4 regions of the Pantoea sp. R13S299 genome follow, and region 4 is predicted to be linked to each of the others. Evidence: riboswitches for the same ligand, from Rfam matches in the RefSeq annotation. Region 4 holds a riboswitch; each other region holds the start of a gene.
What was found. Region 4 has a riboswitch for thiamine pyrophosphate ahead of ACN1CO_RS15680 (FAD-dependent oxidoreductase). Riboswitches for the same ligand answer to the same signal wherever they lie in the genome.

Region 1 (5,603 bases), 230 kb from region 4:
TCACAGGCTTATCAGGCGGTGCTGGAGATGGGAACGCCCGGCAGCGCTGCGCCGACTCTGCCGGTGAAACGTAAAATCACTCTGAGAAGCATCGGCGCAGGTATTCTGGATGCGCTGGTGGGCACCATGTCGCCACTGATCCCGGCCATTATTGGCGGGTCGATGGTTAAGCTGCTGGCGATGATCCTGGATATGGCGGGCGTGTTTGAGAAAGGCTCGTCAACGCTGGTGATCCTCAATGTGATTGGCGACGGCGCATTCTTCTTCCTGCCGATCATGGTGGCCGCCTCAGCGGCGCTGAAATTTAAAACCAATATGTCGCTGGCGATCGCCATTGCCGGTGTGCTGGTCCATCCTAATTTTGTTGATCTGATGGCAAAAGCGGCGCAGGGCCAGCACGTTGAATTCGCCTTCATCCCGGTGACGGCGGTGAAATATACCTACACGGTGATCCCGGCGCTGGTGATGACCTGGATCCTGTCGCACATCGAACGCGGTGTAGATCGCATTACCCCGGCTGTTACCAAGAACTTCCTGAAACCGATGCTGATTGTGCTGATTGCTGCCCCTATCGCGATTGTACTGATTGGCCCGATTGGCATCTGGATCGGTAGTGGTATCTCCGCGCTGGTTTACACCGTCCATGGCTACCTTGGCTGGCTGTCCGTCGCGATTATGGGCGCTATCTGGCCGCTGCTGGTGATGACCGGGATGCATCGGGTGTTTACGCCGACCATTATCCAGACCATTGCCGAAACCGGCAAAGAAGGCATGGTGATGCCGTCTGAGATTGGTGCCAACCTGTCGCTGGGCGGATCGTCTCTGGCGGTGGCGTTCAGGACTAAAAACCGTGAACTGCGCCAGACTGCCCTTGCGGCGGCGGCCTCCGCCATTATTGCCGGGATTTCAGAACCGGCGCTGTATGGCGTCGCGGTGCGCCTCAAACGCCCGCTGATCGCCTGTCTGATCAGTGGCTTTATCTGCGGCGCGGTCGCGGGCATTGGCGGGCTGGCCAGCCATTCGATGGCCTCACCGGGCCTGTTCACCAGCGTACAGTTCTTCGACCCGGCTAATCCCATGAGTATTGTCTGGGTCGGTGCGGTCATGGTGTTGTCGGTGGTGCTGTCGTTTGTGCTGACGCTACTGTTAGGGTTTGAAGATATTCCTGAAACAGAAAGTGAATCCGAATCCGTGACCGCCGCACAATCTGCGCCCGTTACAGAACGCACTAGCGCAATTAATAGCCACTAAAGGAAAGGGTCACGCTGACCCTGAAAAGAGGATTGCATGTCTGATTCAAGGTTCCCGCAAGGGTTTTTATGGGGCGGTGCACTGGCCGCCAACCAGAGTGAAGGCGGCTATCGTGAGGGCGGAAAGGGCTTAACCACCGTTGATATGATCCCGCATGGCCCGCACCGTATGCCGGTCAAACTAGGTCTGGAAAAGCGTTTTACCCTGCGTGACGATGAGTTTTACCCCAGCCATGATGCCATCGATTTCTATCATCGCTATCCGGAGGATATCGCGCTGATGGCGGAGATGGGGTTCAGCGTGTTTCGCACTTCAATTGCCTGGAGCCGTCTCTATCCCAATGGCGATGAACTGACACCTAATCCGGAAGGCATCGCCTTTTACCGTGCCGTCTTTGAAGAGTGCCGGAAATATCATATCGAACCGCTGGTGACGCTGTGCCACTTTGATGTGCCAATGCATCTGGTCACGGAGTATGGCTCGTGGCGCAATCGCAAAATGGTCGACTTTTTTGCCCGTTACGCCCGCACTTGTTTCGAGGCGTTTGATGGGCTGGTGAAATACTGGCTGACCTTTAACGAGATCAATATCCTGCTGCACAGCCCGTTTTCCGGAGCTGGTCTGGTGTTCGAACCGGGTGAGAATAAGGAGCAGGTGAAGTATCAGGCGGCACATCACGAACTGGTTGCCAGCGCGCTGGTCACGCGGATCGCGCATGAAGTGAATCCGGCTAACCAGGTTGGCTGCATGCTGGCAGGCGGCAACTTCTATCCGTGGTCGAGCAAGCCGGAAGATGTCTGGGCGGCGCTGGATAAAGATCGCGAAAACCTGTTTTTTATCGATGTGCAGGCGCGCGGCGCTTATCCGGCCTATGCCGCGCGGGTGTTCCGGGAGAAAGGTGTGACGCTTGAGATCGAAGAGGGTGATGCCGACATTCTGAAAAACAGCGTCGATTTTGTCTCGTTCAGTTATTACGCCTCACGCTGCGCCTCGGCGGAGATGAACGAGCAGAACAGCAGCGCCGCCAATGTGGTCAAATCCCTGCCTAATCCCCATGTGCCGCGCAGCGAGTGGGGCTGGGGCATCGATCCGCTTGGCTTACGCATTACCATGAACATGATGTATGACCGCTATCAGAAACCGCTGTTCCTGGTGGAGAATGGCCTGGGCGCGCGCGATGAAATCGACACGAAAGGCGAGATTAATGATGATTACCGCATCAGCTATCTGCGTGAACACATCCGCGCCATGGGTGATGCCATTGAAGATGGCGTGCCGGTGATGGGTTACACCAGCTGGGGCTGCATCGACCTGGTTGCCGCCTCAACCGGTGAAATGAGCAAGCGCTACGGTTTCGTCTACGTTGACCGTGACGACCTGGGTAACGGCACGCTGGCGCGCACGCGCAAGAAGTCTTTCTGGTGGTATAAGAAAGTAATTGCCAGCAACGGGGCCGATCTTGAGTGACGTTGTCACTAAATAACGCACTCGCGTGCCGTTGTACTCCGGCACTAATTATCGTATAACCAATGTCTCCGAGGGGTGTCCTGTAATGGGCTGAGATGGCGTAAGCCGAACCCTTTGAACCTGATCTGGGTCATGCCAGCGAAGGGACGGGTCGGCAGATTTTTCTGCGTCATCTCCTGCACTATCCCCTGTTCCAGACCGTATGCCCGGATCTCCCTGTTACTGGAGATCCCATGTCACATCCGCTTTTCGAAACCGGCTTTTATGGTCGTCTGCGCCAGCAGGCGGGCCGTCACTGGCACGCCTATGTCAGGCACGATTTTGTGCAGCAACTCGGTCAGGGCACGCTGCCACCGCCCGCCTTCCGCCACTATCTCACCCAGGATTATCTGTTCCTGCTGCACTTCGCCCGTGCCTGGGGTCTGCTGATTAGCAAACTCTCAGAGCCAGCCGCGTTACGCAGCGCGACCGCATCGCTTAACGCCATCGTCAGCGAGCTGCCGCTGCATCTGGCTTACTGCCAGCAATGGGGCATCAGCGAGGCGGCGATGGCGAGTGAACCCGAGGCAATGGAAACGATCAACTACACCCGCTACGTGCTGGACGTGGGTCACACCGGAGATGCGCTGGAGCTGATGACGGCGCTGATGCCGTGTGTGGCCGGTTACGCTGAAATTGGCCTGACGCTGCTGGACGATCCTGCGACACGCTTTGAGGGAAATCCCTACGCCGCATGGATTGAGAACTACGGCGATGAAGCCTACCTGGCGGGCGTCGGTTCCTCACTCATGCTGTTTGAAACGCTGGCTCAGCAGCGCGCGGGTGAACACCGTTTTGACCCGCTGTCAGAGATTTTCACCACCGCGACCCGGCTGGAAGCGGCGTTCTGGCAGATGGGTCTCAATCGCGCTGACTCTATTCAGGTCAGTCCATGAATCCGCCGGGGATTTCAGTTCGCCAGCTCAGCCTGACACTGGGTCAGCAGACACTTTTCAGCGAGCTTAATCTGGAGATCGCGGGCGGCGCATTTACCGCCTTGCTGGGTGCCAGCGGCGTGGGTAAAAGCAGCCTGATGCGGGTCATTGCCGGTCTGACGCCGCCAACTTCCGGACTGATTAGCGGCAGCGACGGTCTGCCGCTGACCGGCCGCATCGCCTGGATGGGGCAACAGGATTTGCTCTATCCCTGGCTCACGGTGGAACAGAATGTCTGCCTCTCCAGCCGCCTGAACGGAGAGAAAGCCGATCGCGACTGGGCGCAGCATCTGCTGGAACGGGTCGGTCTGAGTCACTGTGCCAGTGCGAGGCCCGCGACACTCTCCGGCGGGATGCGTCAGCGCGCGGCGCTGGCCCGCACCCTTTATACCCGTCAGCCGATTGTGCTGATGGATGAGCCGTTCTCCGCGCTGGATGCATTGACCCGGACGCAGATCCAGACACTGGCCGCGGAAGTGCTGGTCGGGCACACCGTGCTGCTGATTACCCATGATGCTGCTGAAGCCTGCCGGCTCAGTCATCACCTGCTGGTGATCGGTTCTGCGGGGATAGAAACCTGCCCGCCCCTGCAGGGCCAGCCACCGCGGGCCGCCGATGACCTACAGGTATTGCAGAGTCAGGTCGCATTGCTGAAGCAGCTAAGCAGGATAGCCGGATGAGATCACGTTTCGCCGGTCTTCGCCGGGGAGTGACATTGTTTGCCGGATTCATTGCGCTGTGGTGGCTCGTCACCCTGACTTCTATTCCGGCGTTTCTGCTGCCCTCGCCCGCTGCGGTCGCCGCCGCGCTGTGCCAGAACGCGGACTACCTCCGCCATCACACGCTGATTACGCTGATCGAGATCCTCACCGGCATGGCGCTCGGCGTGCTGCTGGGCGGTGTGCTGGCACTGGGCATGACCTTTTCGCCGTGGTTACAGCGCTGGATGATGCCGCTGGTGATCACCAGCCAGGCGATTCCGGTGTTTGCCCTGGCACCACTGCTGGTGCTCTGGTTTGGCTTTGGTATGAGCGCCAAAGTCGCCATGGCCGTGCTGGTGATCTTCTTCCCGGTCACCTCCACCTTTTTTGATGGCCTGCGTCGCGTCACGCCCGGCTATCTCGATCTGGCTCGCACTATGGGCGCTTCACAGGCATCGCAGCTGCGTCATGTCCGGCTGTTAGCGGCGCTACCCGCGCTGGGTTCGGGCCTGCGGATGGCGGCGGCCGTCGCGCCGATCGGGGCAATCATCGGTGAATGGGTCGGCTCAGCAGAAGGGCTGGGTTTCGTGATGCTGAATGCCAACGCCCGGATGCAGAGCGACATGTGTTTCGCCGCGCTCTTCATTCTGGTGCTGATGACGCTGGCGCTGTGGCTGTCTGTCGATCTCCTGCTGCGCCGCCTGATCACCTGGGACCCCGAGACAATTTAATGACCTCAACAATGAGAAACCCCATGACTAAACTACCTTTGTTTACCCTGCTGTTCAGCGCCTCCTTAACAACCCAGGCTCAGGCGATGGAAAAACTGACGCTGGTGCTCGACTGGTATATCAATCCCGATCACGCGCCGATTATGGTGGCTCAGCAGACCGGCGCGTTTGCAGCCGAAGGGCTGGACGTTAACATCGTGCCGCCTTCCGATCCGGCGCTGCCGCCACGTCTGGTAGCAGCAAAGCAGGCGGACTTAGCAATCACCTATCAGCCGCAGCTGCATTTCTTCGCCGATCAGGGCCTGCCGCTGATGCGAGTGGGCACGCTGATTAACACGCCGCTGAACACGCTGATGACGTTAGATAAAACGGTAAAAAAACCGGCGGATTTAAAAGGGAAACGCATCGGCTATTCGGTCAGCGGCATTGAACAGGCAACGCTGGCGACCATGCTGGCCCATGACGGTGTCAAAGCCGAT
Region 2 (5,603 bases), on a different contig from region 4:
TTATCCAGCCGGCAAGCCGACCCAGAACGGATTTATTGAGAGTTTTAATGGACGCTTTCGCGATGAATGCCTGAATGAGCACTGGTTCAGCGATATTGTTCATGCCAAAAAATCATTAATAACTGGCGACAAGATTATAACGAGTGCCGTCCTCATTCATCGCTGAATGAACAGACTCCAGCTGAATTTGCAGCTGGCTGGCGAAACGGGAAATGTGAAGAAAAACCAACCGACATGACTAACTGAAGGTTGTATCTAATCCTGGGGGCAGGTCACGCTATTTGCATACGTTTCCCTTATCCTCGGTTTTTTATGTAATCGATGGTATGGATTAGGAGTGAATAAATAGCCAAGTTCTGCACTTGGCTATTTATTTTATTTCCGTTAAATGAATGGTGGTAAATAGAAAGCTGATAACATCATGAATAGAAAAATAATACCGATGATGGAAAGTCGCACTTTTACACGTAACCAATCGGTGTACTGATTAGGAAGTTCTTTAATAAATCGAATTTGTTCATTATCCATTCCTCTCGTATGGAATGAGTTTTCTTTAAAGTATAATGCTTTAATAAAGAATGCATCACGCATAAACGAGAAAAAGAACCCCCCATCCTGATAAATCAAAACTTCTGCTGGTCTTGCTCCAAATTTATCGACAAATAACGAGCAAAGAGTCATGAATTTTCTCTTGGCTAATTTGTCATAAATCACGTAAGAAGCATAATTAATTATTCCGAGAATCAAAAAGATCCCAGCTATTTCAACTCGATGTATCATCAGAAAATTAATTGCCAAAAACGTCATACAACTGTTCTCCGCCTAATTCCCCAACCGCACTTCCCACTGTGCTACCAGCGTACCCTAAACCAACACCTGCAATAACGGTACAGACAAGCCCGCCAACACCAGCAGTACCAACGCCGATTGCGACGCATAATGGTATAGCCCCGCCACCAGCGAGAACACCGCCACCAGTACCCAAAGCAAAACTACCAATCTCAGTATACTTTTTCTTGGTACATTCAGCTTCGCGACCAACAGAACATGCCTCATGGATTTCGTTAAGAGAATGGAGTCCGCTAAAACCAATGCCTAAATAACCAGTGTAACGCATTGCTTTTACGTATTTAGCTGCCCGTGCGATATGTGTAGCATAACCGTCAATGTCACTAATCCCCGTTTCATTCCATTTGTGGGTAATAGAGCTACTGGACAGGCCGAGTGCATTTTTTATTTTGGTATACTCTCCGAACTTCATAGCTTTATTCAGGAAGTTGACTTTGAGTATGGATTCAAGCTCTTTAAACAACTGGCTACGTCTTATATAAAATTGTTCACCAATTAATGCACCACGAGTTATGTAGGTATTCTTATATGTTTCTTGAATCTCTTTGAGTATTTTTTCGATACTCTCAAAGTATTTTCCAACAGGATCAGCAGCAAGGCCAATTCCATTATCAGCGTAGTTGGTGAAATTTGCTATGGTAGCGTAATGTTTGTGCAGTAAGTTAGCTTCCTCATGCGTCAATGGGGCCAATGCTGCATCGACTTGCGCTTTCGCGGCTTTCATGTGGGCGATCTGTTCGTCGTCCTGCTTATCAGGATCAACCAGAAGCATAATAGAACCGGCTTTGTATCTTTCGTCTGCACCGTTCAGCGTAGCGAATAGCTCTTTGGCTCCTGCCGGTGGGTTTTCGGTGAATAGCAGACGTTGCCACGCTTCTGTAGTCCCTGCATAGGGGAGAACGGCAAAACCTGCGTCGATACCTGTTTTCTTTTTCGCTACCTGGGCGTGTTGTTCCGGCTCTGACTCAATCGGCCCTGGTAGTACAGGCATCTTGACGAGGTGAGATAGATCGGTGTGCGTTACTGTTGGTTCTCCACCCAGTTCGTAATAATCATCCCAATTTGAAGGAACGAACTTCGATTTGCAGGGGCAGGAGCTATAACTGTCCAGAGTTCCGGCAATCCTTTTACCATGTATGTCATCGTCATTAAGCCCGCCGCAAATACGGTAATGGCCTGGATGTTTGCCACAGGTAACTTTATGACCTTCACACGCCATGTCTTTATCGAAAAACTGGTGATCGGTACAACCTTCGAGGATTCTGCCGCCGCAACCAGTCTTATCACCTCTGAACAGAAAGTAACCTTTAGCTGCCATTAGTGCTTACTCCCTGGCATGGTTAACAATCCTTTCGGCAATGTGTCACCTTCTCGGAAGATTAGTCTGCTGCCGGATTGTGGTGTTGAGATTATTTCATCGCCATTATCAAGCATACTTCCAACGAGTGCCGCAGATGCACCCTGCATAATACGTGCTTCACATGCACCTGAAATAATAGTTGCTTCACTGCCGTCAGCGTAAACAGCTTTATCTCCAACTCGTGCCATTTTATAACCGCCAGCTGTACTGCTTCCCGAAGCATTGCGGAGCACTCCGCCGTTAAGGGTAAGGCTTCCTGCTACAGCGAATCGAAAAATGTAGATTAGTGGGCGGCTAACTTGTTTGTTAAAATCTTCAAACTCTTTGCGTATATTGCTGTCACAGCTTGCTATAAAATCTTCGTCGTAGAGTTGTTGTAAAGAGGATTCCCTGAGTTCATGCGTTATCTCGTTAGTGTATTGCTTCATAAGTCCCTTTACTTGTTATGGAAATAATCACGATGGTCATTTTACAAGCAATGGCTACATGAGCAACAAGAATTTGACCTAGTGAAACTGCGTTTCGTAATTGAAAGTTAGTGGATAGAGCGATGCTTTGTATGATTGCTTGAACTATCAAACACGCATTTTGGGCACTTCCGGTTTTTACGTCGGCAATGTCTAACTATCAGGTGCTAATAGTGAAAGCTCGGAGCTTCGAGGATCCCGTGAACGTTAATAAGTTTATTAAGGGAGGCTTACCCTCAAGTAGTTTGTTAATGACGTTTCGGGCTGCACCTGTGAGGTTATAGATCCCGTTCTTTGCTTTATGCTAGTCGCGGATCTGTTTGGGTAGCTTTTCATTCACCGGGCGTTGCCTGTAAAGGCGGTTTAAACCTCAAAGTAATATCTGCTCCTTTTTTATTCTCTGGGGTTGAGGTCAAAAAGGGGGGATACCTATTTTCACGGTGAACAAGCGATAGCTTGAAGGGTCGGCTTGCATCAGTAAGCAACATCTCCTAATCTGGCAAAAAATATAGTGATTCAATCTAAACGACTCGGGGTGCCCTTCTTTGTGAAGGCTGAGAAATACCCGTATTACCTGAACTGGATAATGCCAGCGTAGGGAAGTCTGATGCCTGACCGCATTCGCCTTCTTGTTCGCCGGTTGGGAGCTACGATGACACATCAATCTCAACACCTTTCTGCCGCGCATTTCGCGCCCATCCTGCACACTTTCCGCCGTCAGTCACCGCTGGTGCACTGCATGACTAATGACGTGGTCCAGAACTTCACCGCCAATGTGTTGCTGGCACTCAATGCCTCACCGGCGATGGTGATTGATGCTGAGGAAGCCGCAGAGTTCAGCCGCTTTGCGGATGCGCTGTTGATTAACGTGGGCACCTTAACCCGCGAGCGCCAGCAGGCGATGCAGGTTGCCGTCACTGCCGCCCGTGAGGCGGGCAAACCCTGGACGCTCGATCCGGTTGCCGTTGGTGCGCTGACACTGCGCAGTGACTTCTGCCAGCAGTTGTTAAGTCAGCAACCGGCGGTGATCCGGGGAAATGCCTCAGAGATTCTGGCGCTGGCGCAGCAGGCCAGCGGCGGGCGCGGTGTCGATACCCTGCATCAGGCCGATGCGGCACTTGATGCGGCACAACTGCTCGCCGGGACCTGGAACACGCTGGTAATCGTTACCGGTGAAGTGGACTACGCCACCGATGGTCAGCGAATCCTCGCCATAAGCGGTGGAAGTCCGTTAATGACGCGGGTGGTCGGGACCGGCTGTGCGCTCTCTGCCGTGGTCGCGGGCTTCAGCAGTCTGCCTGGAGATCGGCTGATGAACGTCGCTGCTGCCTGCCAGGTCATGGCCATGGCGGGGGAAAAGGCAGCGGCGCAGGCGTCCGGGCCAGGCAGCTTTGCCACCGAGTTTATCGATGCACTCTGGACGCTGGAGGGGAAATTATGAAGCGGATTAACGCTCTGACGATTGCCGGGACCGATCCCAGCGGTGGTGCCGGTATCCAGGCCGATCTGAAAACCTTTTCGGCTCTGGGAGCCTATGGCACCAGCGTCATTACCGCGCTGGTGGCACAAAACACGCAGGGCGTGCAGTCGGTTTATCGCATTGAACCGGACTTTGTGGCCGCACAGCTCGATTCGGTGCTGGATGACGTACGCATCGACAGCGCAAAAATTGGCATGCTCTCAGAAACGGCCATCGTGGAGCAGGTGGCGTCCCGGCTGAAACGCGCTGAGATCCCCTTTGTGGTGCTGGATACGGTCATGGTTGCGAAAAGTGGCGATGCGCTGCTCTCGCCAGACGCCGTGGCCAGCGTACGTGAACTGTTATTGCCACAGGTCTCGCTGATTACGCCTAATCTGCCGGAAGCGGCGGCGTTGCTGAATTGCGCTATTGCCAAAGATGAGGCGGAGATGCGCGAGCAGGGACGGGCCTTGCTGGCCCTGGGCTGTCAGGCCGTGCTGATGAAAGGTGGTCACCTGGCGGCGGCGGAAAGCCCCGACTGGCTGATTACGCGCTCCGCAGAGCAACGATTCAGTACGCCGCGCGTGAATACCCGTCATACGCATGGTACTGGCTGCACACTGTCGGCTGCTTTAGCCGCGTTGCGTCCGCGCCATGCTGACTGGGCAGCGACGATTAGGGAAGCCAAAAACTGGTTACAGCAGGCGCTATTACAGGCGGACTCACTGGAGGTCGGGAAGGGTATCGGGCCGGTTCACCATTTTCATCAGTGGTGGTAACGGCGAAGGCCCGAATTGGCCTGTTAATCAGGCAATGCGGGCGGTTTCAGGTTCAGGGTGCTTCAAACCAGGCGCTGTTACGTTCGGCAATCGGGGTGATCGAGAAGATCATCTCCTGCAGGTGACGACGCATCGCCGCTTCGGCGGCATCCGCATCGTGAGCCTTCAGCGCGGCATAAATCTCTTCATGCTGCTCAATCACTTTTTCCGGCGGAGAGACTTCACTCAGCGTCAGGAACCGCACCCGGTCCATGGCGGCTTTAATGTTCTCCACCGTCTCCCAGGCCAGCTTGCAGTCAATGCTTTCAGCGATCAGGCGATGAAACTCATCATCCAGTGTCAGAAAGCCCTGGCTGTCATGCCGCTCAGCCGCCATGCGCTGCAGCTGCAGATTATGTTCCAGCGCCATCAGGGCTGGATCGTCAATCTCCATCGCTGCGCGACGCACCACTGACACTTCCACCGCCTCCCGGATAAAGCGACCATCCGCCACCCGCTTAGCGGAAATTTTGCGCACGAAGGTGCCGCGCTGCGGTAATACCTGTACCAGTCCGGCTTCGGCCAGCTTGATGAACGCTTCGCGCACAGGCTGGCGTGAGACGTTGAAGCGCGCGGACACCTCTTTTTCAGAGAGCAGCGAACCCGGCTGAATTGCGCAGGTGACGATATCTTTGCGCAGATAACGGTAA
Region 3 (5,603 bases), on a different contig from region 4:
TCACTGCTGAATGCCTCCCGCTCTTCCCATAGCATAAAGTTTGCTCTTAAAATGAGGCAGGAAAAACAGAGCGCTTTTCACAGGGAGTTCCCCTTTTATGTCCTCATCACGTCTGAAGCAGCAGTTCATCCGCCTGTGGCAAAGCTGTCAGGGTCAGACACAGGAGATTACGCTCAGCGAACTGGCTGATCTGCTGCACTGCTCGCGCCGCCATATGCGCAATCTGCTCAACAGGATGCAGGCCGCAGGCTGGCTGATCTGGCAGGCTGAAGCCGGACGCGGCAAGCGATCGCAGCTTACCTTCTGCTACACCGGCCTTGCCCTGCAGCAGCAGCGTGCCGAGGATTTGCTGGAACAGGATCGCATCGATCAACTGGTCCAGCTGGTAGGTGATAAAAACCAGGTGCGTCAGATGATCAGCGCGCATCTGGGGCGCAGTTTCCGGCAGGGCAAGCATATCCTGCGGGTGCTCTACTATCGTCCGCTGCTCAATCTTCTGCCCGGCTCGGCGCTGCGGCGCTCGGAAACCCACATTGCGCGACAGATTTTCAACGGTCTGACGCGGATAAATGAGGAAAACGGGGAAATCGAACCCGATATTGCGCACCACTGGCAGCAGACGTCCCCGCTTCACTGGCGCTTCTTCCTGCGTCCGGCGATTCGCTTCCATCACGGCAGAGAACTGGAGATGGAGGATGTGCTGGCGACGCTGGAGCGTCAGCGCCCGCATCCGCTTTTTTCCCATATTGCGCAGATCGACTCGCCCGCCCCCTGGACGCTGGATATCCGTTTAAGCCAGCCTGACGAGGGATTGCCCTGGCTGCTGGGCAGCGTCAGTGCGATGATCCTGCCGCGCGAATGGCCCACGCTGCACGACTTTGCCCGCCAGCCCGTTGGCACCGGTCCTTACCGGGTGATCCGCAATCAGGAGAGCCAGCTGAAGATCGAAGCGTTTGATGACTACTTCGGTTTTCGCGCGCTGATTGATGATGTCTCTATCTGGGTACTGCCCGACATCAGCGATGAGCTGGTCTATGCCGGCGTCCGTCTGCAGGGCGACAGCGCCGATGAAGTTCAGGAGGAGAGCCGCCTTGAAGAGGGTTGCTACTATCTGCTGTTTGACCAGCGTTCAGAGCAGGGCCGCAACGAGGCAGTGCGACGCTGGGTCAGCTACCTGTTTAACCCCATCGCCCTGCTCAATCACGCCGGTGTCGGCTATCAGCGCTACTGGTTTCCGGCGTATGGTCTGCTGCCACGCTGGCATCACCGGCGCGACCTGACGCCCGTGGAAAAACCGCCCGGCTTAACGCATCTGACGCTGACCTGGTACAGCCAGCACGTGGAGCATGAAGGCATCGCTAATGCGCTGCGTCCGCTGCTGGCAGAGCATGGCGTCACGCTGGAGACCCGTGAGATCAGCTACGAAAGCTGGTATCAGGGCGACGCGGAAAGTGACATCTGGCTGGGCAGCGTGAACTTCACCCTGCCGCTTAATTACTCGCTGTTTGCGCAGCTTTATGAGATCCCACTGCTGCATCACTGCCTGCCGATCGACTGGCATGGCGATGCGGCCCGCTGGCGCGAGAAAACGCTGCCGCTGGCTGAATGGAGTAAACAGCTGGTCGAAGAAGCTGGTCTGCATCCGTTGTTTCATCACTGGCTGCTGCTTGAAGGACAGCGCAGCATGCGCGGCGTCCGGATGAATACGCTGGGCTGGTTTGATTTTAAATCGGCCTGGTTCGCGCCACCGGCGTTGTGACGCTTTCGCCCCGGCGCTGAAATGACTAGAATGTGACGTTCTCAACGGGGTGCGGCTTGCCACAAGCAAGCAGCTGAGAAATACCCGTCGAACCTGATTCGGTTAATACCGACGTAGGGATTTGAGAGGCCTCTGTGCTCAGATCCTTTGCGACTCATCCCCTATACTCCTGAAGGAGCGCAAAGTGTTAAACAAAGTTCTGCCGGTGCTGCTGTTACTCTCCGCCCCCGTTCTGGCGGCCAAGCCGGTTCTCACGGTCTACACCTACGACTCCTTCTCCGCTGACTGGGGTCCTGGCCCGGCGGTAAAAAAAGCCTTTGAAGCCCAGTGCAACTGCGAGCTGAAATTCGTCACGCTGGAAGATGGTGTCTCGCTGCTGAACCGCGTCCGCATGGAAGGCAAAAACAGTAAAGCGGACGTGGTGCTGGGACTGGATAACAATCTGGTGCAGGCGGCGCAGAAAACCGGCTTGTTTGCTGAAAGTCAGGTCGATACCTCAAAATTAAAACTGCCCGACGGCTGGCATAACACCACCTTCGTGCCGTTCGATTACGGTTACTTCGCCTTTGTCTATGACAAAACCCGCCTGAAAAATCCACCAAAAAGCCTGAAAGAGCTGGTCGACAGTCCGGAGAAGTGGCGGGTGATCTATGAAGATCCCCGTACCAGCACTCCCGGATTAGGTCTGCTGCTGTGGATGCAGAAGGTCTATGGCGATCAGGCTCCACAGGCGTGGCAAAAGCTGGCGCAGAAAACCGTGACGGTCACCAAAGGCTGGAGTGAAGCCTATGGTCTGTTCCTCAAGGGTGAAGGCGATCTGGTGCTGAGCTACACCACCTCTCCGGCTTACCACATCATCGAAGAGAAGAAAGAGAACTACGCCGCGGCGCCATTTGCAGAGGGTCACTATCTGCAGGTCGAAGTTGCCGCGCAGTTAGCCAGCAGCAAACAGCCAGCACTGGCACAGCAGTTCATGAAGTTTATGGTCTCGCCTGACTTCCAGCGCACTATCCCCACCGGCAACTGGATGTACCCGGTGATCGACACGCCGCTGCCTGCCGGTTTCGCGGCGCTTAACGTGCCTTCTACTGCTCTGCAGTTCTCGCCGGAAGAGGTTGCCAGCCAGCGTTCGGGCTGGATAAGCCAGTGGCAACGCGCCGTCAGCCGCTGATGCCGCGCTGGCTGATTCCCGGTTCCCTCGCCACGGTGTTGTTGACCATCGTGGCGTTTCTGGCCTTTGGCGCACTCTGGAGTGCCGCGCCGGACACGGACCTGCGCGGCGTGCTGCAGGATGACTACCTGCATCACGTTATCATGTTTTCTTTCGGTCAGGCGCTGCTCTCCGCCCTGCTGTCGCTGCTGCCTGCTATACCGCTGGCGCGGGCGCTCTATCGACGCCGTTTTCCTGGTCGTCTGCTGCTTCTGCGCCTGTGCGCCATGACGCTGGTGCTGCCGGTGCTGGTCGCGGTGTTCGGTCTGCTGACCGTCTATGGTCGAGTCGGCTGGCTGGCGCAGTTGTGCCAGCTGGCAGGGTTGAATTATCACTTCTCCCCCTATGGTCTGTCAGGCATCTTGCTGGCGCACGTCTTCTTTAACCTGCCGCTGGCGACCCGCCTGATGCTGCAGGCGCTGGAGAGCATCCCAGCAGAACAGCGTCAGCTAGCGGCACAGCTTGACCTGCGTGGCTGGCATCATTTCCGTCTGCTGGAGTGGCCGTGGCTGCGGCGTCAGCTGCTGCCGACCGGTGCGCTGATCTTTATGCTCTGTTTCGCCAGCTTTGCCACTGTACTGTCGCTGGGCGGCGGTCCGCAGGCTACCACCATCGAGCTGGCGATATTCCAGGCGCTGAGTTATGACTACGATCCCGGACGTGCAGCGCTGCTGGCGCTGATCCAGCTCGGCTGCTGTCTGACGCTGGTGCTGCTCAGCCAGCGCTTCAGTAAAGCGATTCCTGCCGGAAGCAGCCAGCTGAACGGCTGGCGTGATCCGCAGGATTCGCGCGGAGCACAGCTGATGGATGCACTGCTGATCCTGCTGGCGCTGATTCTGCTGCTGCCCCCGCTGGCGGCGGTCATCGTCGATGGTCTGCACGGCGGACTGCGTGGCGCGCTGGCGCAGCCTGACCTCTGGCAGGCCACCTTTACCTCATTGCGCATCGCCCTCGGTGCCGGCCTGATCTGTGTGGTGCTGACCATGATGCTGCTGTGGAGCAGTCGCGAGCTGCGTCTGCGTCAGCGTCCGATTGCGGCACAGTTGATCGACACCAGCGGCATGCTGATTCTGGCGATGCCAGGCATCGTGCTCGCCACCGGTTTTTTCCTGCTGTTCAACGCAACCATCGGCCTGCCCGATTCGGCTGAGGGGCTGGTGATCTTTACCAATGCGCTGATCGCCATTCCCTATGCGCTGAAAGTGCTGGAAAACCCGATGCGGGATGTCGCCGAGCGCTACGGCAGACTCTGCGATTCACTGGATATCCACGGCTGGAACCGGCTGCGGCTGATAGAACTGCGGGCGCTGAAACGTCCGCTGGCCCAGGCGCTGGCCTTTGCCTGCGTGCTGTCGATTGGTGATTTCGGCGTGGTGGCGCTGTTTGGCAGTGCCGACTTCCGCACACTGCCGTTCTACCTTTATCAGCAGATTGGTGCCTATCGTGGCGCAGATGGCGCGGTCACCGCCCTGCTGTTGCTGCTGCTCTGCTTATTGCTGTTCACGCTAATGGAAAAATTACCAGGCCGCCATGCTGACTCTTGATAACCTCACATACCTTTATCAGCATCTGCCGATGCGCTTCAGCCTCACTGCCACGCGTGGGGAGCGCATCGCGATTCTCGGCCCCAGTGGAGCCGGAAAAAGCACCCTGCTGAGCCTGATCGCCGGTTTTCTGCCGGTGAAACAGGGCACCCTGATGATTGACGGCCAGGATCACACCCACAGCGTCCCGGCCAGACGACCGGTTTCGATGCTGTTTCAGGAGAACAACCTGTTTCCGCACCTCAGCGTGCAGCAGAACATGGCGCTGGGGCTGCATCCGGGATTAAAACTCAGCGCTGAGCAGCGTCAGCAGCTGGCCGCGCTGGCCGATCAGGTGGGATTAGGCGATCTGCTGACCCGTCTGCCGGGCGAGCTGTCGGGCGGACAGCGACAGCGAGTGGCGCTGGCACGCTGTCTGCTGCGTGATCGGCCGGTGCTGCTACTGGATGAGCCTTTTTCTGCGCTGGATCCCGCGCTGCGCGGAGAGATGCTGCAACTGGTGCGTTCGGTTTGTGAAGCGCGCAGCATCACGCTGCTGATGGTGTCGCACAGTCTGGAAGATGCACAGCAGATTGCGCCGCGCAGCGTGGTGATTGTGGATGGACGGGTTTACTGGGATGGCGAGACCCGACAGCTGCTGTCGGGCGACACGCGGGAGGCCGAAGTGCTCGGCATCCCGCGTCGTTAAGCGTCAGGCGAAGAAAACCTGCCATAGCAGATGGCGGAAAATCGGCATCATCGGATGGAACTGAATGCCAGCAAATGCCGCGACAGCGATCACCAGCCCCAGCGGTCCTGCCCAGCGCAGGCGTTCAGGTGGCAGCCAGGCGGTCGCCCAGTCGCGGCTCTTGCCGCTGCGCCACCAGCGCCAGCATAACCAGCCACCCAGCCAGATCAGCAGTGCTGCGCCGAGTAACAGCCATTTAAAGCTGCCGCCCTGCGCGGCCTTCGGCACATCGATCGCCACACCCGCCAGAATCCCGGGCAGCAGATAGAGCGGCGGCCAGAGGATGCAGCCGATAAGGTTCGGCGGCAGGAACTTACGCACCGGCAGCTCCAGCATACCGGCCGCCAGCGGGATCAGCGGACG
Region 4 (5,603 bases):
AACAGGCGTCTGATAGCTGATAAGTGATGGCGAAGTTATCCGCCGCATCCACCACCAGATCGATTCCCTCCAGCGCCTGCGGCAGCTGACTGGCGCTAAGCGAGTGTGAATGCGCCTCAACGTGGCAGTCAGAATTTCTTTGCGCCAGCGCGCGCTGAGCGCAGATTGCTTTTGACTGCCCTACATCGTCGATGCCAAAAAGCGTCTGCCGGTGGAGGTTGTGCAGCTCGACCCGATCGCCATCGTAAAGTCGAATAAACCCGACGCCCGCGCCTGCCAGTAACGGCAGCAGCGTCGCACTAAGGCCGCCCGCGCCCACTACCAGCACACGTGCCCCGCTCAGCCGCTGCTGCCCCGCTTCGCCAATCTCCGGCAACATGGTCTGTCGCTGATAACGCTCCATTGCCGCTCCTTAAAACTGTGCCAGACCAAAAATGGGCGTGGAAGCTGACGCCATGTCGCGCTGCTCCATTAATCCCGCCTGAAACGCCTCGTGCCCGCCGTGAATCGCGGCGGCAAAAGCCCCGGCCATCCGCACCGGATCGCGCGCTTTTGCCACCGCCGTGTTGAGCAGCACGCCGTCGAAACCCATCTCCATTGCCTGCGCCGCCTGGCCCGGCGATCCGATGCCCGCATCAATTATCAGCGGCACATCTTTAAACCACGCACGCATCGTGCGCAGCCCTTCGATATTGCGCAGCCCCTGACCGGAACCTATCGGCGCGCCCCAGGGCATCAGCACTTCACAGCCCGCTTCCAGCAGTTTCTCGCCGACAATCAGATCTTCGGTGGTGTAGGGAAAGACCTGGAAGCCGTCAGCGCAGAGGATCCGCGCGGCTTCCACCAGCGCAAAGGGATCGGGTTGCAGCGTGTCGGCATGACCAATGACTTCCAGCTTGATCCAAGGCGTATCGAACAGTTCACGCGCCATCTGCGCCGTCGTCACCGCCTCTTTCACCGTGTGGCAGCCTGCGGTGTTCGGCAGAATACGTTTGTTGAGCTGTTGCAGCAGCGTGCGGAAGGCTCCGCCTTCACTGCCTTCCCGACGCAGGCTGACGGTAATAATTTCTGCGCCTGACGCGTCGATCGCCTGATGCAGGATGTCCGGTGACGGATAACCGGCGGTGCCGAGCAGAAAGCGGGATTGCGGAGTGAATTGATAGAACATGGTTAACCTCCCTGCATCGGTGACAGGATTTCCAGCTGGCTGCCCGCCTCAAGCATCTGGCTGGCATAACGGCTGCGTGGCACAAACTCGCCGTTCAGTGCTGTGGCGACGGTGCGCGGGTCAATCTGCTGCTCCGTCATAAGCTCTGCCAGCGTGCCAGCATCGGTTTCAATCGTGCGTCCATTAAGTTGAACTCGCATGAGTCATCTCCTGTGTGAGTTGCAGCATGAGTTTTTCAGCCATGATCGGCGCCAGCAAAAAGCCGTGACGGTAAAGCCCGTTTAGCGAGAAACGGCCATTTTCATAGCGGACTTCCGGCAGGTTCTGTCGGTAGGCGGGACGCAGACCGGTGCCGCTCTCCACAATGCGCGCTTCGGCCAGCGCCGGATGCAGGCTATAAGCGGCACTGAGCAGCTCCATCATCGCCCTGGCGCTGATCGGACTGCTGTCATGGCTTTCGACCATGGTGGCACCCAGCATGAAGTGCCCGCCTGCACGCGGCACCAGATAGCAGGGAAAGCGTGGATGCAGCAGCCGGACGGGACGGGAAAGCTGAACGTCAGGTGATTGCAGGATCAGCATTTCGCCTCGCACGGCGCGCAGCGTGGGCTGCTCATCCGTGGCGTGGATGCCACGGCAGTCGATGATTTTGCCGCTGGGTTTTCCACTGTGAAGGGACACGCCAGCCTGCTGCAGCTTGTCGCGCAGTTGCTGCATCGCGCGGCGGGGATCGAGATGCGCCTCCGCCGCGAAAAACAGGCCGCGGGCAAAGCGGTTTTCCAGCGCCGGTTCAATCTCTCCGGGCGCGACCCACTGATGCTGCTGCGTCATGCTGGCGAAGCGCGTCAGTTCGCGGCTGTCACGCGGTGGCGCCACCACCAGCGTGCCCTGCTGTTCCACGCCATCCACGCGTTGCGCCCACCAGCCCGCCGCGTGCTGGCCCCATTCGATCACCTGCGGCGGCGCGCTTTCCGCTTCGCACCAGGGCGCGAGCATGCCGCCCGCCCAGTGTGAGGCGGCACGACAGTCCGGCTGCGTAATGATTTCGACAGTTTCTCCCCGCTCCACAAGCAGTGTGGCGACACATAGCCCGGCCACGCCGCTGCCAAGCACCGACCAGCGGCTCATGGTATCCACCGGCGAGGAAGAGAGAGATTCAGGATGAGATATTTCACTGTGGCCTCGTTATCAGTTAACGAAGACCCGTGATACGGAGGGGAAAAGCAGAGACGTCGCGATCGCGCCCCTGCGGCAAGTATCTGATGCGATACCCGTCTTCCTACGCCAGTATCAACTGGGTCAGGTTCTAAGGGTCGCTAAGCCGCGCAATGCGCTATTAGCCTCTCAGTCTCTCTGGCGAGACTCCCCTGACGGGTTTAGTTGTAAGTTAAGCGGGCAGCTTCGTCAAGCCGCGTGCAGGGTGCAAAACCCGAATAGCGGGATTAACGGGCAGAACCGGACGGCCAGTCAGCGGCGGTTGCCAGCGTCACAAAGGGTCCTGCCAGCGTCTGATTGTGATGACCAATAATCTTTTCCGCAGAGAGGTGCGGATTATCGACGGTGGTATGCGCATCGGAAATCAGCACGACCTTAAAACCCAGCTCCGGTGCGGCGCGACAGGTGGTATCAACACAGAACTCGGTTTTCATCCCGGCTATCACCAGTTGTTTCACGCCTCTTTGCTTAAGCTGAAGTTGCAGGCCGGTCTCTCTGAAACAGCTGGGATATCTTTTTGTAAAGACGACATCTGACTGCGGGTTAACCTGCAGTTCCGGTATCAGGTGGGTCAGCGGGCTTTGCTCGTTGAAAGGGGAATCATCGGGGCCAATATGGCGTGCAAAAAAGAGGGGCACGTCAGACTGCCGTGCTTTGGTGATGAGCAGAGTGATATTCGACAGAATGTTGTCTGCGGCAAAAGGCGCCGCTGGACCATGAAAAAGGCCCTGCTGCATATCGATGATTAAAAGTGCACTTTCAGATGTCATCATGACCTGGCTCCATTCAGTTTTTAAGAACGGAGAGCAGGTCCCCGTCCGGTTCGGCGGGGAGAGGGAATCTGTTGTGTCAGGTGCCAGTCACAGAGTCGCCCACGCCGCCGCTGAGCACGGTGGTGGTGACGGTTGTGAAAGACAGAACTGACATAAACATTTTCTGATCCTGAGTTGATCAATTCGTAAGGCGTCACACCTGGAACAAGGGGACTGAAATCTACATTACCCTGAACGCTGACGCTTTTAAAGCGCCTGAAGTGATTGCGTCACCGCGTCGGTGATTTCCCGAATACGCGGTTCGGCGCGGCGATAATAGGTCCATTTCCCGACTTTGCTGGCTTCGACCAGCCCGGCACTGTGAAGCGCTTTCAGGCATAACGACGTGGCGGGCTGTGATAAGCCCGCCTTGTCCTGTATGAGGCTGGCACAAACGCCGTACTGATCGAAGGGATAGAGCTGGGTATAGCCCGCAAACGCTTCTTCAGGATTTTTAAGCCACTTCAGCACTGCCACCCGGGTTGGATTGGACAGTAACTTCAGGGCATTTTCGGGGGACATGCCGCCTCACAGAGTATCAGGATTGAAAAACAGGATAGTCAGTATAGCCTTTCTCAGTGCCGCCATACAGGGAGGCATTATCGACCTCATTCAGCGGATAACCTGATTGAATGCGCGCAGGCAGGTCGGGATTGGCAATAAACGAACGGCCAAAACCAAACAGATCGCCCCAGCCTTTTTTCAGCACATGCTGCGCTTTTTCAGCCGTGTAACGTCCCGAATAGATGATCGGAGATCGGAATGTTTCGCGCAGTGCGACGCGAAAACTCTCTGGCATATCCGGGCTATTATCCCAGTCCGCTTCGGCAATCGAGAGATAGCCAACTTCCAGCTCATTCAGCAGTTGCGCGGCACGGATGTAGGTCGCGTGGGGATCGCTTTCAACCAGACCGAGATAGACGCGCTCTTCGTCGGTACTCGAAAACAGCGGCGCAAACCGGACGCCCACACGATGGCTACCAAAGACTGAGCTGACCGCCTCAACGACTTCGCGCAGGAAACGCAGACGATTCTCCGCTGAGCCGCCATATTCATCCGTACGGAAGTTGGTATGTTCTGAAATAAACTGGTTAATCAGATAACCGTTAGCAGAGTGCAGTTCCACGCCGTCGAAACCGGCTGCTTTGGCGTTCTCCGCTGCGCGCCGGTAGAGCGCCACGATCTCTTTCACTTCCTCTGTGGTGAGTGCCCGCGGCTCGCTGGGTGCGGTCAGTATCCCCGCGCCTGGTCCGGTTTCAATGAATACCCGGACGTTGTCGGCTGCGATGGCTGAAGGCGCTACCGGTGGCTGCTTACCTGGCTGAAGTTCATTATGTGATACGCGGCCAACATGCCAGAGCTGGCAGAAAATCGTGGCACCTTCCTGATGTACCGCCTCGGTAACCTTTTTCCAGCCCGCGATCTGCGCGTCGCTGTGGATCCCCGGCGTCCATGCATAACCCTGCCCGCGAGGCTCAATCTGGGTGCCTTCGGTGACCATCAGTCCCGCGCTGGCACGCTGGCGGTAATACTCCACCATCAACTCGCCGGGAATGTTGCCCGGCTGTTCACTGCGACAGCGTGTCAGGGGTGGCAAGACAATGCGGTTGCGAAGTTTTAGATCGCCCAGGTTCAGGGGGGTAAAAAGTGACGGCATAACAAAAAGTCCTCTGATGTTTAAGAGGCGCCATTATATTTATACATTTAAATTTGTAAATGTGTAATCTGTGCTTTTTGTTCAGGGACAAAGTATCAGAGGGGGGATCCTGCAGACATCGCCTTCAGGCCAGCTGCAGGATCATCAGGACATTATGAAGCGTATTTTTCAGTGAACGCCTGCCACTGCTGCCGATAGATATCCAGTTGCTTCAACGCAGTATCAATAGACGATTGTGCAGCATTGCCAGGGTTAGGCGTTGCACGGATGATTGACGCAAAGGTACTGAATACAGAGTCTATATCACTGCCCGAGTTCATGGCTTTCATCATGCCGTTCAGCTCAACCTGGGGCCGTGCGGTGCCGTTTTCAAACGCTTTGAGATTATCACGTGCACTATCCTGCATGTCGCGGGTGCCATAACGCATCGCTAATGTCAGCGTATCCTGAGCGCCCGACAACATCGCGCTGGTACGAATAGCAACTTTGATGTTTATCATCTGGTCAGCGATGTGAGTCGCCTGTTGCTGATGGGATCCAGAGACATATTTATCAATCAATGTATGGAGCTTAGACTGAGTCAGGGTCAGCGCCATGGCTTCAGCAGTATCGCTGTTATCATACTGACCACGCCCCACCTGCCCTTCAATCAGTACCTGATGTAAGGCAGCAGCAAAGTCATCCATCGCACTCTGCGTATTGTCAGCCGTCATACTCAGAAGCGGACTCAATGTGCTGGCATCCCAGCTGG

Region 1: linked by a shared signal. The riboswitch ahead of ACN1CO_RS16890 (TenA family protein) and the one ahead of ACN1CO_RS15680 (FAD-dependent oxidoreductase) in region 4 are both predicted to bind thiamine pyrophosphate.
Region 2: linked by a shared signal. The riboswitch ahead of thiM (hydroxyethylthiazole kinase) and the one ahead of ACN1CO_RS15680 (FAD-dependent oxidoreductase) in region 4 are both predicted to bind thiamine pyrophosphate.
Region 3: linked by a shared signal. The riboswitch ahead of thiB (thiamine ABC transporter substrate binding subunit) and the one ahead of ACN1CO_RS15680 (FAD-dependent oxidoreductase) in region 4 are both predicted to bind thiamine pyrophosphate.

What each region holds. Positions count from the first base shown of each region.
Region 1 is NZ_JBLYEF010000003.1:513,906-519,508, reverse strand. It holds gene ascF (PTS cellobiose/arbutin/salicin transporter subunit IIBC) at 1-1,251, shown strand, start outside; gene ACN1CO_RS16895 (6-phospho-beta-glucosidase) at 1,288-2,718, shown strand; TPP riboswitch at 2,780-2,882, shown strand; gene ACN1CO_RS16890 (TenA family protein) at 2,952-3,653, shown strand; gene ACN1CO_RS16885 (ABC transporter ATP-binding protein) at 3,650-4,372, shown strand; gene ACN1CO_RS16880 (ABC transporter permease) at 4,369-5,124, shown strand; gene ACN1CO_RS16875 (ABC transporter substrate-binding protein) at 5,148-5,603, shown strand, end outside.
Region 2 is NZ_JBLYEF010000001.1:1,819,270-1,824,872, reverse strand. It holds partial or broken gene ACN1CO_RS08805 (IS3 family transposase) at 1-246, shown strand, start outside; gene ACN1CO_RS08800 (hypothetical protein) at 385-807, opposite strand; gene ACN1CO_RS08795 (PAAR domain-containing protein) at 788-2,167, opposite strand; gene ACN1CO_RS08790 (PAAR domain-containing protein) at 2,167-2,637, opposite strand; TPP riboswitch at 3,198-3,294, shown strand; gene thiM (hydroxyethylthiazole kinase) at 3,329-4,117, shown strand; gene thiD (bifunctional hydroxymethylpyrimidine kinase/phosphomethylpyrimidine kinase) at 4,114-4,914, shown strand; gene ACN1CO_RS08775 (GntR family transcriptional regulator) at 4,967-5,603, opposite strand, start outside.
Region 3 is NZ_JBLYEF010000002.1:430,952-436,554, reverse strand. It holds gene sgrR (HTH-type transcriptional regulator SgrR) at 98-1,759, shown strand; TPP riboswitch at 1,795-1,897, shown strand; gene thiB (thiamine ABC transporter substrate binding subunit) at 1,944-2,930, shown strand; gene thiP (thiamine/thiamine pyrophosphate ABC transporter permease ThiP) at 2,906-4,513, shown strand; gene thiQ (thiamine ABC transporter ATP-binding protein ThiQ) at 4,500-5,201, shown strand; gene ACN1CO_RS12920 (DedA family protein) at 5,205-5,603, opposite strand, start outside.
Region 4 is NZ_JBLYEF010000003.1:279,760-285,362, forward strand. It holds gene ACN1CO_RS15665 (HesA/MoeB/ThiF family protein) at 1-403, opposite strand, end outside; gene ACN1CO_RS15670 (thiazole synthase) at 413-1,168, opposite strand; gene thiS (sulfur carrier protein ThiS) at 1,171-1,368, opposite strand; gene ACN1CO_RS15680 (FAD-dependent oxidoreductase) at 1,352-2,296, opposite strand; TPP riboswitch at 2,428-2,547, opposite strand; gene ACN1CO_RS15685 (cysteine hydrolase family protein) at 2,611-3,156, opposite strand; gene ACN1CO_RS15690 (ArsR/SmtB family transcription factor) at 3,403-3,717, opposite strand; gene ACN1CO_RS15695 (alkene reductase) at 3,734-4,852, opposite strand; gene ACN1CO_RS15700 (hypothetical protein) at 5,005-5,603, opposite strand, start outside.